One region of the Arcicella sp. genome, then DNA from elsewhere that is predicted to be linked to it. Evidence: riboswitches for the same ligand, from Rfam matches in the RefSeq annotation. Region 1 holds a riboswitch; the other holds the start of a gene.

Region 1 (5,512 bases):
ATTTTCCGTAACTACTTGTTTATCATACACGTAGCTGTAAGAATAGCCATTAGATTCGTACAAAGTGTTGAAAAGGTTATTGACCAAAAGACTAAAGTTTACTTCTTTCAATAATTTTCCCTTTACGGTGTAAATTGCTCTCAAATCGTTGGTAAAGTAGGAATTCAATTTACGTTTTTCGTTGGAAGTATTATCCAAATACTGTTTTCCTACGAATTTTGACAAAAAGCCCAATTCTAAATTTTTAAGGGGTGTGTATAAAATTTGAGAACCCATAATTGTACTCGGAGAGAAGGCAATATTGGTTTCCGCAAATTGATTTATACCATCGGCATCGCCGTCATAATTGGGAACAGTCTCTGTGAAATTCTTAATTTTATTGTTTGATAAAGTAAGATTTGCGTTGATTTTTAGTTCTTTGGCAATTTTTACGCTCGCTTCAAATTCTATTCCCATGCGGTAGCTATCAGCCACATTGGTACGAATTGCATCGCCTACACTGTTGATTCTGCCCGTAAGCACCAACTGATTTTTATAGTTCATCATGTAGCCATTTACAGAAAAAGCGACATTTGATTTTTGAGTTTTATAGCCTACTTCAAAGTCATTCAAAGTTTCGGCCAAAGGGAATTTTGGCGCATTGTCCACAAAATCCTGACGAGAAGGTTCTTTATTGCCGACGCTGTATGAACCATAAATCGTTGAATTGTCAGTTACTTGATAGGTTAAACCTAATTTTGGGTTGAAGAAACTGTAATTTGTTTTTAAGGTAACATCTTGTCTTCTATCGGCAATTCCGTTGATGTTGTAATTAACCATTCTAACTTGTAAATCGGCAAAGGCATTCAATTTATCAGATAATTGATAATATATTTTTCCGTACAAATTAAAATCGGTCTTTTTTGCATTATTCTCATACCAACGATAACCTAAAGGAGCATTCTGAGCGTATTTTGCCCAGATTATTTCCCCAAAATGTTTACCATCATATTCATTCCAACCACCGCCAAAATTGGCTGAAAGTTTATGATTACCTTGATAACTTAAAGAGAAAGTTGTTCCGTAAAAATCATTATCCAACCATTTTCTGCGGATATTATCAGTTGTGGTAATGGTATCCTTTCCCGCAATAATGTTAGGCAATCCATAAGCTGAAAAGTCGCTATTTTTCTTATATTCTTCGTAATATCCCGAACCTTTGGTGTAATGTAGGTTAAAATTAAACGTCCAATTTGATGATAAAATGTGCGAAGAAAGCAACTGATAATGGTCTTGCTGATAATTATCCGTTTGGTTTGGATAAGTATAATAATTGGCGGTGCGGTTGGTTAATAATTGGTCTTCCGATAAACCATACCAAGATTGATACGTTTTTTCTTTGCCCGAAAATATATTCAAACGAACAAAAGATTTTTTGCCAAAATACGCTCCCGAAAGATAAAATGATTTCAAATCGGAAGAAGCACGGTCGATATAACCATCAGAAACCAATTTAGATAAACGAGCATCAATCGTAAATTTTCCGTTCAATAAACCAGAACCGACCATAACGGTGCTTTTGCGAGTTTTGAAAGAGCCAATCGAGTTATTGATTTCTGCGTAAGGGTCTTTTCTGAATTCGTTAGTCGAAAGATTTACCGTTGCTCCAAAAGCACCCGCTCCGTTGGTAGAAGTACCCACGCCACGCTGAATTTGTACCGAATTGGTTGAACTCGCCATATCGGGCATATTTACCCAATAAACACCTTGGTCTTCCGAGTCATTGATGGGAATGCCATTGATGGTCACATTGATACGAGTTGCGTCCGTGCCACGTATGCGGATTCCTGTGTAACCCACACCAGCACCTGCATCAGAAGTTGTTACCAACGACGGTGTAAAATTTAACAATTGCGGAATATCTTGCCCTAAATTTTGTTTTTGGAGATATTCTTTGCCAATATTCGAGTAAGCCATTGCAGAATTGGCATTGGCACGAGTGGCACTCACAACGACTTCATCAGCCTCGAAAGTTGATTTTTGAAGTGAAAAATCAAAGGTTTCGTTTTTTTGTAAATCAATCGCTTTTAAGATTTTAGTAAATCCCAAGTAGCTAATTTTTAGAATATAACTACCTTTTTTGAGATTTTTTAAAGTATAATTTCCTTGTTGATTGGTTGCAGTTCCTCTCGAAGAATTTTCTAAAGTTACGTTTGCAGAAACAAGTGGTTTACCAGTTTCGGTATCGGTAATTTTTCCAGTGATAGAAAATTGAGCTTTGAGCAATGAGCAATGAGCGATGAGTAAAAAAATCAGGAATAAACGTAAAGTTTTCATGCTTGAATTTGAGTTCAAGACAGGCAAAGGAGTCAAATCCAGTCAGATTTAACATACAAAAATCCATTAATTTTGCGATTGAACAAAATTCCCTTCGACGGAATTACCCCGCATCAGGTTCAATGGGTATAATCTCAGCCTGTTTTTATGAGGCACCCCTTTTTGTGATTGTGTAACAAAGGTAGTAGAAAAATGGATTCAAAGAATTTAATTTTCAAGGTTCAGTTTTTGATTCAAAAATTTCGTGGAATTATGATAAAAAATGTTGGGACAACCCCGTCTGAATTTGGATTGTTAAACATCGCACCGTTTCAGATTATAGGATTGCTGGATTTTAATCAATCCAATTAATCTCTTAATTCAACGAATCCAAATTCAGGTATTCTTTCAAACTACCAATTTAAAACCCTCCCCATGCACATTAACTATCTGAATACCAGAATCTTCTTTCAAAAATTTACGCAATTTTGTAATGTAAACATCCATGCTTCGGGCGTTGAAATAAGTATCGTCTCCCCACACCATTTTTAAGGCAATACTGCGGCTTACGGGTTTGCCAATATTTTCGCAAAGGAGTTTTAATAATTCTGATTCTTTGACGGTGAGTTTTTGGGGTTCACCGTTCAAAATGAGCGTTTGTTTCTCAGAATCAAAAATAAAATCTTTAATATTGAAGCTTGTAACCTTTTCATTTTGTTCTTCAACTTTTTGACTTCTACGCAAGACTGCCTGCAAACGGGCCAATAATTCTTCCATCGAAAACGGTTTTGTCATATAATCATCCGCTCCCAATTTGAAACCTTGTAGCGTATCCTCTTTCATAGATTTTGCCGTCAAGAAGATGATAGGCGTATCTTTATCCGACATTCGCACTTCTTTTGCGAGCGTGAAACCATCTTTTTTAGGCATCATTACATCAAAAATACACAGGTCGTAAGGTTGTTGGACAAACTTCGTGAGTGCTTCGTCACCATCTTTTGCCAAAGTGGTTTCATAGCCTTTAATGGTCAGATATTCCTGTAATAATGTTCCCAAATTTGGGTCGTCTTCGGCGAGTAGAATCTTGGTCATTTTGTTAAATTTGGTTTGATTTTTAAATTTTATTTAAAAGTCCTAAATCGGCTAAATTCATCATAATTTCTTTTAAGTTACATACTTTCCATTCTGGACGAGTGAAATAGTTTCCGCCTTCAGTAGTTATGATAAAATTATGTTCCGTTTTCAAGTCGTTGATTGCTTCGGTTGAACCTTTTGTCAATGAATTAGTAGAAGATAATTTTATCTCAATCGCTACCATTGGCGTAATGCCATTCACCAATACTAAATCCGTTTCAGCTCCGTTGGAAGTTCTGTAAAAATAGGGTTTTATGGAACTATGCAAGGCGTTACAAATTTGCTCAATTGCATATCCTTCCCACGAGTGTCCGATGAGTTTATTTCTCAACAAAGAATCATAATCAAAAACGTTGGATAAGTAATGCAAATTTCCCGAATCACGATAATAGATTTTAGGACTTTTAATGACTCTTTTACTAATATTTACGAACCAAGGTTGTAATCTGCGAATCAAAAATGCTTGCTCTAAAACGTCAATCGTTTGGGTGATTATTTTCACATTTACATTCAATGAATTTGCTAAGTCGCTGTAAGTCAAGGTCGAACCATGAATTCCCGTAAGCATTTGCAAGAGATTATAAAGTAACGTCGGATTACCCGTCAGTCCGAGATTTACCAAATCTCTCGTGACATAAGTTTTGATAAAATTCTCTTGCCACAAAGCCCAAATATCATCGTTAGGGGCTAATAAAGCATCTGGAAAACCACCTCTGAACCAATGTTTTTTAAGGTCAATGGCTGGTGAAATTACCTCCGAAAATTGTAAGGGTGGTAACTCTAAATAAGCAATTCTACCTGCTAAAGTTTCAGCACTATTTGCTAAAAAAGTAGGAGAAGCTGAACCCAATAAAATGAACCGACCCGCCACACGATTATCATCAATCAGAGAACGAAGCATCGGAAATAATTCAAGCATCAATTGCACTTCGTCAATGATAACGGTTTTGTCTTGATATTGAGACAAAAACCATTCTGGATTCTCTCTCAGTTGAGCCATCACTTTGGGAGATTCGAGGTCAAAATAAACGCAAGGTTTATCCAAAACAGGCTCTAAGTTTTTGACCAAAGTAGTCTTTCCTACTTGTCTCGCCCCCACAATTCCTACGGCAGGGAAATGTTTAATGAGTTTTTCTATTTGAGTTTTTTGACTTCTTTCAATCATGGTTTCTTTAATTATCCATGCAATTTAGTATTTTTTAGGACAAATTGCATGGATAATCTAAAAATACTAAGGTAATACCACCTCAAACTCACTCCCTTCGCCTAATTTACTCTGCACATTGATTTTTCCGTGATGTTCTTCTACCATCTTTTTTACATAACTCAATCCCAAGCCAAAGCCTTTTACGTCGTGGACATTACCCGTAGGCACACGGTAGAATTTCTCGAAAATTTGCTTGATTGATTCCTTCGTCATGCCGATTCCTTGGTCAATTACTTTGATAGAAAGTCCCTTTTCGGTGTCTTCTGTCATGATTTTGATGATTGGTTTTTCGGGAGAATATTTATTGGCATTGTCCAAAAGATTGAAAATAATATTAGTCAAATGTACTTCATCGGCCTGAATTTCAGGGTTTTCTGCCTGTAAATCCATCTCAATAATTCCCTGACGTAACTCAATTTGTGGACTGATATTCTCCAAAACTTGTTCAATAATATGATGCACATTCACCGTTCCCAATTTCAACTGAACTTCTCCACGTTCCATTTGGGCAGTTTGTAGCACTTTTTCCACCTGCGAACCGAGGCGTTTATTTTCATCTCGAATAATTCCTAAATAACGTTTGAACATCGAAGGACTGGCCGTAACGGCTTCATCGCCAAGCATTTGCGTGGCCAATGAAATCGTTGAAATTGGCGTTTTAAACTCATGCGTCATATTATTGATGAAATCGTTTTTGATATCGGCCAATTGTTTTTGTTTCACAATAGTGTTTACCGCCACGTAAAAGCAACCCAAAACCACCAAAATTAGTAGGAGGGAAGTGGCGTACATCATCCAGATATTACGAATAATATAGCGGTCTTGGTTCGGAAAATATACTCGTAAATAACTCTCGGAATTACTGTAATCGTTCGG
Region 2 (5,512 bases), on a different contig from region 1:
CAATTTGTCGGTAAAATTTGGGAGAAATTTGTCTTAAAAATGCGGTTAATTCTTCGGATGATTTCGCTGGTTTTCGGAGATGAAAAACCAGAGAATTATCCGTTAATAACTGTGCTATTAAGCCTATTTCTCCCTCAAAATCAGTTGGATTAGAGATGATTATTTTTTTCATATTCATCTAAATATACACCTGTGAACCTGCCTCAATGAAGGTTTTTGAGCGTTCTGCCATACCTTTGGCTAAGGCTTCTTGCTCGTCAACGCCCATATTATCAGCATAATCCCGTACTTCTTGCGTAATTTTCATAGAACAGAAATTTGGGCCACACATTGAACAAAAATGGGCAATTTTCGCTCCTTCGGCTGGTAAAGTTTCATCGTGATATTCACGAGCGGTATCTGGGTCGAGCGATAAATTAAATTGGTCTTCCCAACGGAATTCAAAACGTGCTTTACTCAAAGCATTATCCCGAATTTGTGCGCCGTAATGCCCTTTGGCAAGGTCGGCAGCGTGAGCCGCAATTTTATAGGTAATCACCCCAACTTTCACATCTTCTTTATTGGGTAATCCTAAGTGTTCTTTTGGCGTTACATAACAAAGCATCGCACAGCCAAACCAGCCAATCATTGCCGCCCCAATACCCGACGTAATGTGGTCATAAGCGGGAGCAATATCGGTTGTAAGAGGCCCAAGTGTGTAAAAAGGTGCTTCGTGACATTCTTGTAATTGCTTGTCCATATTTTCCTTAATGAGGTGCATAGGTACGTGTCCTGGCCCTTCAATAATGGTTTGAATATCGTGTTTCCAAGCAATTTTGGTCAGTTCTCCCAAGGTTTCTAATTCCGCAAATTGGGCGGCATCATTCGCATCGGCTATGCTACCTGGACGCAAGCCATCTCCCAACGAAAACGCTACATCATACGCTTTCATAATTTCGCAAATGTCCTCAAAATGGGTATACAAAAAGTTCTCTTTGTGATGTGCCAAGCACCATTTTGCCATAATACTACCCCCACGAGACACAATTCCCGTTACTCGTTTTGCCGTCATCGGTACGTAACGCAACAATACGCCCGCATGAATCGTGAAATAATCAACGCCTTGTTCGGCTTGTTCAATGAGGGTATCTCTGAAAATTTCCCACGTCAAATCTTCGGCTTTCCCGCCTACTTTTTCGAGGGCTTGATAAATCGGAACAGTACCAATTGGCACGGGCGAATTACGAATAATCCACTCACGAGTTTCGTGAATATTTTTACCCGTCGATAAATCCATGATGGTATCAGCACCCCAACGACAAGCCCAAACGGTTTTTTCAACTTCTTCTTCAATATTAGACGACACCGCTGAGTTTCCGATATTGGCATTAATTTTCACCAAAAAATTACGTCCCAAAATCATCGGTTCACTTTCGGGATGGTTGACATTATTAGGAATTACGGCACGTCCCAAGGCTACTTCCGAACGCACAAATTCTGGTGTAATTAAGCCTTTTTGCGTATTTGCTCCAAAACTATGTCCTGCGTGTTGGTGTCCGATATTATCGACTTCCGAAATTCTCTGATTTTCACGAATGGCGATATATTCCATTTCGGGCGTAATAATACCCTTTTTAGCATAATGCAACTGCGAAACATTTTGTCCTGCTTTCGCTCTTAAAGGCTTTTTCAAATATTCAAAACGAAGAGAATCCAAACTTGAATTGGCCAATCTTTCAAGTCCGTAATTGGAAGTAATAGCATCCAATTCTTCCACATCGCCACGCTCTAAAATCCAGTTCTGACGCAAACGTGGCAAGCCTTTTCTCACATCAAGATCAATATTAGGGTCTGTAAATGGACCACTGGTATCATACACCGTCACAGGGGCATTTTTTGAGGCAATTTTGCCATTAATTGAAGTATCCGAAAGCGTAATTTCACGCATAGCTACTTGAATATCATGTAATTGACCTTGTACATATACTTTTTTAGAGGCAGGAAATGGGGCTCTACTAATTATTTCTGTTTGGGGTGTTTTTTCGGCTTTTTTCATTGAATTGGGACAGGTTTTAACCTATCAGTTAAGGTAAATTAAAGACAGGTTAAAACCTGTGCTACAAAAATCATTATCCGCCTTGTGTAGCCCGAATGAGCATTAATTGGTCATTTTGATTTAAAGTAATTGCTTGCCAATCAGCCTTTCTGATGACTTCATCATTCATGGCCACAGCAATGCCATGGACTTCAAAAATTTGGAGTTTTGTTAAAATATCAACGATTGTTGGGGGCTGTTCGAACTCAGTAGGTTCGTCATTAATAAAAATGTTCATTCGTTCGATTGATTTAAAAATTGAGCACAAACGAACTTTCGGGGAAGACCTTTGGATGAGAAAAAGTGGTTATTGACTAAACTAATGAGCCGAAAACATACACAGAATTATACCCTAACAGCCGAAGCCATTAGCCTAAAACATTCGTAATATATTCAACAAAGCAACCCAACAATATCATTTTGTTTGATTGTCAATCATTAAATTTAACCAAGAAAAGCAGTGAAATTTTGAAAACGGAATACACCGAATCGCTATGAAATGTCTGCCTTACTTTTTCCTACGCAGCAACTACGCTGTTCAGGTTTTGAGGGTATAATCTCAGCCCGTAATATTAAAGGCACCCCTAAAGTTTTGACAAATGTAAAGGATAAATATTAGAGAATCCAAAAAAAAATATCTTTTTGACAAACCAATTATTATTACATCATAAGAAAAGTTGAAATTTTTCCTAAATGTTTTGGAGATTTAATTAAAAAAGAGAGTAGTAGAATTTTATGCCAAGTGAATTCATTACAAAATAATAAACCCCCTAAAAACGGATATATTTTAAGGGATTTACAATAATATTAAATTCGTGTATGTTAGAAATTACTTCCAAATTATCTCCACGCTTCCTTTCTCTTTTGTTGGGAAAACCAAGTCAGTCAAAACTTTCTCACCATCATTGGCATAAATTTCTACGATTGATTTATCCACCAAAATATCTAATTTTAATTGTCCATTTTTAGGTTTTACTCGCATGGATTCGATTGTTTTGAATCGTTCATTGAAATCTGTTTTTCCAGATTTTTTGCGGTCAAAAGATAATGTTTCGGTGGCTACGTCATAAGTCAAAACACTCGCTTCATCACCATTTTTCATTAAGTTTAACGCAAAACCTTTTGAGGTTAATAACTTGATATTCAAGACTAAACGATACAAATTATCTTTCAAAGCAATCGTTTGCGAATTGATTTTTTCATTTGGTTGCAAGGTTAATTTCTCCGTAAAAATATTCTCCGAAACGATAGGCGTTTGTTTTAATTGATAAATTCCATCCTGTTGAAAAAGCGATAATTTTCTGGGTAGTGAAAACCCGCCTCGCCATGTTTCCGTTGGCACGTCATTGGCATACGCCCAATTGTTTACCCAACCCATAATGATTGGATTTGGTTGTGATTTTAGGCGATTATAAAAAGGAATGGCCGCATAAAAATCTTTCCCTTCATCGACATACAGAATTTCCTTTTGTTTTTGTGAGGTAAAAGTTGTTCCATCAAAATCACCCACAAAATATTGCATTCCTACGTATTTAGGTTGACGATGGCCACTCGAAATCATCACAACCCACTTCTCTGAACCATCGTTGGTTGGTACTTTTTGCAAAGATGGACATTCCCAAACACTACTGGTATCGCCCATTTTTCCAAATTCACTCAACAATGACCAATCTTTCAGATTCTTGGATTCATAAAATTGCACTTTATGTTCTAATGCCACTACTACCGATACAATCCATTTGTTTTTTGGGGCATACCAAAACATATTTGGGTCTCTAAAATTGGTGCTACCAATGTCTAATACAGGGTTTTTAGCGTAATATTTCCAAGTTCTACCTTTATCTGAACTGTACGCTAAGCTCTGATGCTGGGCAATATCTTTTTTGTCTTTCATTACGTGCGAAGTAAACATTGCCACCATTCCTTTTTTAAATCCTTTCGTAAAAAGCCCCGAAGTATTCATTTCATCCACCACCGCACAGCCCGAAAAAATCATGGTTTGACTTCCATCGGCATTATCAAATTCTTTTAAGGCAAGCGGTAAAGTTTTCCACGTTTTCAAGTCTTTGCTTACGGCGTGTCCCCAACTCATGTGTCCCCATTTTGTCCCAAAGGGATTATATTGGTAAAAAAGGTGATATTCCCCATCCAAATAAACCATACCATTTGGGTCATTTACCCAATTTTTAGGTGGCGTGTAATGATACGCTGGACGATAATTTACTTGGCTTAAACCTGTCTGACAAGTCCATAAAACTAAGAGAGTGCAAAGTGATAGTATTTTTTTCATTTTGTGTGAAGGTTTAAAAAATGGCAGTAGAAATGTTCTACTACCATTGCAATTTTTCCAATCAATAATTTTTTAGTTTTCCTATTATTTGGGATAGAGACTGAAGGCTGGGTTTTGAACCCAACCTTCGGTAGTCCAACATTTTTATATAAATAAAATCCCCTAAAACCCAGGGTTTTGCTTATATAAACCATTTGTAAAGGTAATTTCAGCCTGTGGAATTGGCAAATATTCGTCTCTTCCTGCCGTGAATTTTGCGGTGGCAAGAAATGTTCTTCTTACTTTTTCTTTAGCAATATATCCATTTAAAGTTTGTTCTGCAATTCCCCAACGTACTAAATCAAAGAATCTTGGTCCTTCGGTGGCGAATTCTAACCGTCGTTCAAACTGCATCGCTTTGCGGGCGTAATCTTGCGTCCAACCTGTACTTAGGTATTCTTTTACATTGTATTTTGAAGCAAAAGTACCATCCGCTTTTTTCAATCTGCCCGTACTTACTGCCGCTCTCGCTCTGATTTGATTAATTAACGGTAAGGCTTTATCTTGCTGCCCCAATTCAATATAGGCTTCGGCTTGCATCAATAGAACATCGTCATATCTCAAAATATCCTCATTTTTGGCAGTTCCCATAAACGGTCCTAATTTAAAATAAGAACCACTCGAAGCCTGTTGTTGATGACGCATCGTGTGGAAATTTCCGTAAACGCCTGGGTCACGCACCCAACTATTACTGAACGGTTTCGTATTATCATATTTGTACGGATGTCCATCAATACCCACGGTATGGTCAAGGCGAGGGTCAACGGTTGAGGCGGACAAATCTACAATTTTATCGTTGAAAGTATCCAATAAAGGCAAACCATTCGCATCCGTTGCGTGAGCATTTACCAAGTTTTGGCTTGGTGCATGAAACCCACAACATCCGTATTGAGGCGCTCCGTGGGGATAATTCAAGCCATCTTCATAACTCAAACGACCAGCCGTTGTGCCATCATTAATCGTAAATTGAATAGCAAAAATTGATTCAGAACCATTCTCAGTTTCAGGAATAAAGTTCTCGGCAATATCCTTACTCAAACTGTATTTTCCCGACGAAATCACGGCTTGCGTGAGCGTAACAACCTCCTGCAATCTGGTTTTATTGATAT

The links. Region 1 has a riboswitch for thiamine pyrophosphate ahead of AC1W31_RS11285 (TonB-dependent receptor). Riboswitches for the same ligand answer to the same signal wherever they lie in the genome.
Region 2: it holds a riboswitch for thiamine pyrophosphate, as region 1 does, so the genes downstream of both, thiS (sulfur carrier protein ThiS) here and AC1W31_RS11285 (TonB-dependent receptor) in region 1, are expected to answer to the same signal.

Annotation. Positions count from the first base shown of each region.
Region 1 covers NZ_CBABQS010000035.1:29,084-34,595, forward strand. The annotation lists gene AC1W31_RS11285 (TonB-dependent receptor) at 1-2,316, opposite strand, end outside; TPP riboswitch at 2,388-2,486, opposite strand; gene AC1W31_RS11290 (response regulator transcription factor) at 2,704-3,387, opposite strand; gene AC1W31_RS11295 (ATP-binding protein) at 3,410-4,594, opposite strand; gene AC1W31_RS11300 (sensor histidine kinase) at 4,661-5,512, opposite strand, start outside.
Region 2 covers NZ_CBABQS010000007.1:47,608-53,119, forward strand. The annotation lists gene AC1W31_RS03325 (thiamine phosphate synthase) at 1-172, opposite strand, end outside; gene thiC (phosphomethylpyrimidine synthase ThiC) at 179-2,035, opposite strand; gene thiS (sulfur carrier protein ThiS) at 2,109-2,312, opposite strand; TPP riboswitch at 2,573-2,670, opposite strand; gene AC1W31_RS03340 (glycoside hydrolase family 32 protein) at 2,904-4,364, opposite strand; gene AC1W31_RS03345 (RagB/SusD family nutrient uptake outer membrane protein) at 4,527-5,512, opposite strand, start outside.